2 linked regions of the Acuticoccus sediminis genome follow. The protein of the gene in region 2 interacts with the protein of the main gene of each other region in a pairwise test. Links are inferred from orthologs where the notes say so. Each region holds a gene or a part of one and is shown on either strand. Other genes may lie near its edges.

Region 1 (3,297 bases), on a different replicon or contig from region 2:
CCTTCTGCTTCGGGTCTGCCCGCACCAGCGCCTGCTCCTCGTTCTCCACCGTCAGAATCCCGTTGCCCAGCGGCAGCCGGTTCGCCACCGTAAGGTCCATGATCGCCCGATTTCCTTCGTTGGCGACAATCTCGAAATGGTACGTTTCGCCGCGGATCACGCAGCCCAGCACCGCGAAGACGGAGTACGGCAGATCCCGCCGCCGTGCCGACGTCAGCGCCATCGACAGCGCCGTCGGGATCTCGAGCACACCCGGGACGCTGATGACGTCCGCCTCGAACCGGCGCTTGGCGAACTCGGCCTTGGCGCCCGCCAGAAGCATGTCCGCGATGTGATTGTAGAAGCGGGCTTCGATGATGAGCGCGCGAGAAGCCATGATGTCGTCCTTCGAAACGCCGCGCGAGGCGGCTGTCGCCCTGTCGATCGCCGACGGGCCGCTTTGCTAGCCGGCTATCCGTGCGCCAACAAGGCGGGCGACGTACCGCGCAATCGTGTCGACTTCAATGTTGACGAGATCGCCGGGCCGCCGATCCGCCCAGGTGGTGACCGCCAGCGTGTGCGGAATCATCGCCACCGTGAAGGTCTCCCCGGGCTCGTTCAGGCCGGAATGGGGGATGGGCGCGGTCGCGATGGTGTCCGTCGGGTCGTTCACCGTCAGCGAGGTGCCGTCGAGCGCCACGGAGCCCTTGTGGGCCAGCAGCGGCATGAGCTGCGGCGGCGGGGCGAAGCGGAAGGTGGTCATCTCCTCCCCGTCGACCCGCTCGACGATCTCGGCCCGGCCGTCCACGTGACCCGAGACCAGGTGGCCGCCGAGCTCGTCCCCGGCCTTCAGCGACCGCTCCAGGTTGATGCGGTCGCCGGTCTTCCAGCTGCCGATGGTCGTCTTGTCCATGGTCTCGCCCGACACGTCGACGCTGAAGGCCGAGCCGGTGCCGTGCGGCTCCAGCGTCGTCACCGTCAGGCAGCAGCCGGAGCAGGCGATCGATGCGCCGATGGCGATCGACTCGACCGGGTAGGCCGACGCGATGGTGAGCCGTGCACCGTCCCCGAACGCCTCGCAGCGGGTGATGGTGCCGACGTCGGTGATTATCCCAGTGAACATCTATCGCAGCCAGTGAAGCCATCGGTCGTCGCCGACGGGTGACACGTGGCCCAGTGCGAAGCGTTGCGCAAGCCTTGAACGCCCCTCCCCGCCGAATGGGCGGACCAGATCCCCGCCGAGCGCATGGGGCCCCTCGATCCACACCACCTCGTCGATGAGATCGGCCGCCCACAGCGCCTCGGCGAGAGCCGCGCCGCCTTCCACCATCAGCCGCGTCACCCCGGCCGCCGCGAGGGTGGCGAGGGCCGCGGCCGGGTCGATCCGCCGGTCCGCGCCCCGGGGCACCGCGACCACCGTCGCCCCCGCCGCCTCCAGCGCGGCGACACGGCCCGCGTCGACGTCGGGAGCGGCGAGGATCGTCGGCCCGGCGACGGTGCCGAAGGTCTTGGCGGGGCCGGCGAAAATCGCCGCGGTCGGCGGCGTGCGCGCCTCGGTGTCGAACACCACGCGCTGGGGCGAGAGTCCGGCCATGCCCGGCAGGCGGCATGTCAGCGCCGGATCGTCGGCGAGGACGGTCCCGGATCCGACCGCGATGGCGTCATGCTCGGCCCGCATCACATGCACGAAGCGGCGCGTCAGCGGCCCCGTGACGGCGACCTGCCCCGCTCCGAGCCGGCCGATGGCGCCGTCCGCCGATACCGCGAGCTTCAGCGTGACGTACGGACGGCCGAGGCGCATGCGGGTGAGATGGCCGGCCATGTCGCGCGTCGCCTGCGCGGCGCCGAGGCCGACATCGACGTCGATGCCGGCCGCGCGCAGCCGGCTGGTGCCGCGCCCGGCGACTTCCGGGTTGGGGTCCTCGATCGCCACCACCGCGCGGGCGATGCCGGCGGCGATCAGAGCGTCCGCGCAGGGCGGGCTCTTGCCGAAATGAGAGCAGGGTTCGAGCGTGCAGTAGACCGTCGCGCCGCGCGCCGCGTCGCCGGCCTGCCGCAGCGCCACCACCTCGGCGTGCGGGCGTCCGCTGTCCGCCGTGCGCCCGAGCCCGACCACGACCCCGTCCTTGACGATCACGGCACCGACCGACGGATTGGGCGCGGTGCGCCCGTTCCCCTGCCGGCCGAGCGCCAGGGCCGCCGCCATCCACGACTGGTCCGAGCGGCGCGTCCCGGTGTCCCATGCGGCACGGGTCAGCATAGTCGATCCTTCCGGGTGTCCGTCCTGGCGAGCATGACACGCTGTGTAGATCGTCGCCGCCGCCCGGAACACCGCCGCGGCGCGTCCATCCTCAGCTCGCGCGTCGTCGCGCGGTTGCCGCGCCCGCTACTCGGCCGCGTCCTCGGCGTCGTCCGCGGCCGCGGCCTCGGCGGGCCCGCGGACCTGGCCGACGCTGTGGGCGAGCTCGGTCACGAACGCCTCGAAGTCCCGCGCCTCCGAGAAGTTGCGGTACACCGAGGCGAAACGCACGTACGCCACGTCGTCGATGCCCTTCAGCGCGTCCATCACGCGGTCGCCGATCTCGGCCGCCGTCACCTCGCTCTCCCCCGTCGCCTCGAGCTGGCGCACCAGGCCGGAGATCATCCGCTCTATGACCTCCTCGTCGATGCAGCGCTTGCGGGTGGCGATCTGGATGGAGCGGGCGAGCTTGTCGCGGTCGAACGGCTCGCGCTTGCCGGAACGCTTCACCACGGTGAGCTCGCGCAGCTGCACGCGCTCGAACGTGGTGAACCGACCGCCGCACACCGTGCAGGCCCTGCGGCGGCGGATCGCGGCCCCCTCCTCGGTCGGCCGCGACTCCTTCACCTGGCTGTTGTCGGCCCCGCAGTACGGGCAGCGCACGTCCTACTCGGCGTAGATCGGGAAGCGCGCCGTCAGGGCGTGCGCCTCGTCCTTCACCTTCTTCGACACCGCCTCGTCGACGTTGCCGCCCTGGTCCATGGCGTCGACCACCTCGGCAATCATGCGCGCCACGTCCTGGAACTCGGCGACGCCGAAGCCGCGAGTGGTGCAGGCCGGGGTGCCGACGCGGATGCCCGACGTCACCATCGGCTTCTGCGGGTCGTTCGGCACGCCGTTCTTGTTGGTGGTGATCGACGACAGGCCGAGGCCCTTCTCGGCGTCCTTGCCGGTCACCCGCTTCGGACGCAGGTCGACGAGGATCACGTGCGTGTCGGTCCCGTTCGAGACGATCTCGAAGCCGTGGCCCTTGAGCGCCTCGGCGAAGGCCTTGGCGTTCTCGACCACCTGGTGGGCGT
Region 2 (3,173 bases):
AGGACTGCGCCCTCTCCACGGAGGTCGCGCCCCCCACCGGCTTCAACGAGGACAAGTACGCGCAGGACGAGATGGGCGTGATCGAGCGGCCGGAGGGCTGGCAGCCGATTCCCAAGCCGCGGCCGTTCCACGCCAGCCGCGCGCCGATCGTGGTGCCGGAAGAGGGCGAGCTCGAGGACTGATGCGCGCGGCGGCGGATGCGCTCCGCGCCGCATGGGCCTCGTCGGGGCGTGCCGAAGGACAATTGCCGAATTGGGCAGAGCATCGCAGACGGGCTCCGGCGGGCGGGCCTGCCTGACGTGCCCTACGGGGCTGGGGCTCTGGCGTGCGCCTCAGCGCTCGGAGAAGGGGACGAGGACCTCGGCGCCGGAGTACGTCCGACCGGGGGCGAAGTCGCCGTTGATGCGCAGCGCCTCGTCGAGGAGCTGCTGATAGTGGCGGCGGCTCACTTCGACGGCGCCGAACTGGCTGAGATGGTCGGTGATGAACTGCGCGTCGAGCAGGGTGAAGCCGCCGAGCGCGAGCCGGCCCGCAAGGTGCACCAGCGCCACCTTCGACGCGTCGCGCACCGTGGAGAACATGGACTCGCCGAAGAACGCGCCGCCGAGCCGCACGCCGTAGAGGCCGCCGACCAGCTCGCCGTCGAGGTAGGTCTCGACCGAGTGGGCCTGCCCGAGCTTGTAGAGGCTCGTGTAGAGCTGCTGGATGCGGCCGTTGATCCAGGTGCGCTGGCGGCCCGGGGCGGGCGTCGCACAGCCCTCGATCACGCCGCTGAAGTCATGATCGACCCGCACCTCGAAGCGGTCCTGGCGGACCAGCCGCGCGAGGCGACGGGGGATATGAAACGAATCGAGCGGCAGGATGCCCCGCCGCTCTGGTTCAATCCAATAAAGTCCCGGATCGTCCGCCGATTCGGCCATCGGGAAGATCCCGCACGCGTAGGCCTTCAACAGAACCTCGGGCGTGATCTCAAGGACGATATTGTCGGGACTCGTCATACCTTCCCTCGCGCCAGGAACGATTCCAGCCAGTGGATATCGTATGCACCGTTTGCGATGTCCGGATCTTGAACGAGCTCGCGGAACAGCGGGAGGGTCGACTCGATGCCGTCCACCACGAATTCGTCAAGCGCGCGCCGGAGACGCATGAGACACTCGACCCGGTTGTTGCCATGAACGATGAGCTTGCCGATCAGGCTATCGTAGTACGGCGGGATCCGGTAGCCTTGGTACACCGCTGAATCGACCCGGACACCAAGCCCGCCAGGGGGATGGTAGTGCGTGATCGTCCCCGGGGACGGCACGAACGTGCGCGGGTGCTCGGCGTTCACGCGGCACTCGATCGCGTGGCCGTTGAACGTCACGTCCTCCTGCGAGATGCCGAGCTTGCCGCCGGAGGCGACGCGGAGCTGCGCGTGGACGAGGTCGAGCCCGGTGATCATCTCCGTGACCGGGTGCTCCACCTGCAGGCGCGTGTTCATTTCGATGAAATAGAACTCGCCGTTCTCGTACAGGAACTCGATCGTGCCGGCGCCGCGGTAGCGCATGTCCCGCATGGCCTTGGCGCAGGTGTCGTAGATCCGCTTGCGCTGGTCCTCGTTGAGGGCAGGGGAGCGGGCCTCTTCCCAGATCTTCTGGTGGCGGCGCTGGAGCGAGCAGTCGCGCTCGCCGAGGGCGACCGCGTCGCCCTGACCGTCGCCCATCACCTGGATCTCGATGTGGCGCGGCGTGGTGAGATACTTCTCGAGATAGACGTCGTCGTTGCCGAATGCGGCCTTGGCCTCGGCCCGGGCGCGCTGCGCGGCCTGCACGACCTCGTCGGCCGAGCGGGCGACCGTCATGCCGCGGCCGCCGCCGCCGGCGCTCGCCTTGATGAGGACCGGGTAGCCGATCTCGGCCGCCACCGCGCGCAGCTCCGCCTCGGAGCGCACGGCGCCCTCCGAGCCCGGAACGACCGGCAGGCCGAGGGCCTTTGCCGTGCGCTTGGCCTCGATCTTGTCGCCCATGATGCGGATCTGCTCCGGCGTCGGGCCGATGAAGGTGATGTCGTGCGCTTCCAGGATCTCGGCGAAGCGCGCGTTCTCGGAGAGGAACCCGTAGCCGGGGTGGACCGCGTCGGCGCCGGTGATCTCGCACGCCGCGACGATCGCCGGGATGTTCAGGTAGCTCTCGGACGCCGGCGCGGGGCCGATGCACACGGATTCGTCGGCAAGGCGCACATGCATCGCGTCGACGTCGGCGGTGGAGTGGACCGCGACGGTCTGGATGCCGAGCTCCTTGCAGGCGCGTTGGACGCGAAGCGCGATCTCACCGCGGTTCGCGATGAGCACTTTGCGGAACATCTTAAGCGATCGCCAGCAGCGGCTCGCCGTACTCGACCGGCTGACCGTCCTCGACGAAGATGTCCGTCACAGTGCCCGCACGCTCGGCGATGATCTGGTTCATCGTCTTCATCGCCTCGACGATCATGACCACCTGGCCGACGCGCACCGTCTCGCCGACGTCCACGAACGGGCGCGAGCCCGGCTCCGGCGCGCGGTAGGCGGTCCCGACCATCGGCGACAGGACGGCGCCCTCGGGTGCCTTGGCCGGGCCGGTGGGGGCGGCGGTGGCGGGAGCGGCGGAGGCGACCGGCGGCGGCGCGACGGTGACGGGCGTGGGGCTCACATGACGCGCGACCCGCAGCTTGGTCTCGCCATGGACGATCTCGATCTCCGAAAGGTCCGTTTCATGCAGCAACGCGGCGATCGTGCGTATGGCCGCTTCGTCAATTGGGGGTGTGTCTGCCATTACGATTCAACGGGACCCAGAGGTGGGGTCGAGGCCTTTCATTTGCCGCGGTCGGGTACCGCAATGTGTGTAAGATTTAGCGCCCAGCTTACTAAAGGACGCTGGTGATAAGCGGAAGGCGGAAAAGCTAGAGGCTCTGCCGCCGCCCCCGCCTACCTAGGCGATGGTGCCGCGTTATCCAAGGGTTAGCAGACGTCCTCGCCGCAGCGTTGTTGATTAATTCTTGCGCGAAGCTGATCGACACCCACGGCACCTTGTTCGACGACGTCGCCGATCACATAGGACGGCGTTCCTTCGATCTGCAAGAGGCGGGCGAGCCGGTTGCTTTCGGACACGGTGTCCCGCACCTTGTCGGAGCGCATGGCGACTTCGATCTCGTCGCGC

The links.
Region 1: the proteins of accC (region 2) and ribD interact in binary tests that used the Escherichia coli proteins (3 or more experiments, as listed by UniProt). The link is inferred for Acuticoccus sediminis from one-to-one orthologs.

What each region holds. Positions count from the first base shown.
Region 1 is NZ_QHHQ01000006.1:46,477-49,773, reverse strand. The notes cover bases 172-3,153. They hold ribD (bifunctional diaminohydroxyphosphoribosylaminopyrimidine deaminase/5-amino-6-(5-phosphoribosylamino)uracil reductase RibD), read right to left. Parts: upstream 2,240-3,153; coding sequence 1,103-2,239; downstream 172-1,102. Other genes in these bases: glyA (serine hydroxymethyltransferase), read right to left, coding at 2,885-3,153; nrdR (transcriptional regulator NrdR), read right to left, coding at 2,366-2,881; DLJ53_RS24230 (riboflavin synthase), read right to left, coding at 443-1,102; ribH (6,7-dimethyl-8-ribityllumazine synthase), read right to left, coding at 172-376. In the rest of the region: more of ribH, read right to left, coding at 1-171; more of glyA, read right to left, coding at 3,154-3,297. UniProt on the Escherichia coli protein: Converts 2,5-diamino-6-(ribosylamino)-4(3h)-pyrimidinone 5'-phosphate into 5-amino-6-(ribosylamino)-2,4(1h,3h)-pyrimidinedione 5'-phosphate.
Region 2 is NZ_QHHQ01000007.1:155,574-158,746, forward strand. What follows is about bases 169-3,026. They hold accC (acetyl-CoA carboxylase biotin carboxylase subunit), read right to left. Parts: upstream 2,342-3,026; coding sequence 995-2,341; downstream 169-994. Other genes in these bases: DLJ53_RS26515 (DUF2155 domain-containing protein), read left to right, coding at 169-182; aat (leucyl/phenylalanyl-tRNA--protein transferase), read right to left, coding at 333-998; accB (acetyl-CoA carboxylase biotin carboxyl carrier protein), read right to left, coding at 2,343-2,789; DLJ53_RS26535 (DsbA family protein), read right to left, coding at 2,975-3,026. In the rest of the region: more of DLJ53_RS26515, read left to right, coding at 1-168; more of DLJ53_RS26535, read right to left, coding at 3,027-3,173. UniProt on the Escherichia coli protein: This protein is a component of the acetyl coenzyme A carboxylase complex; first, biotin carboxylase catalyzes the carboxylation of the carrier protein and then the transcarboxylase transfers the carboxyl group to form malonyl-CoA.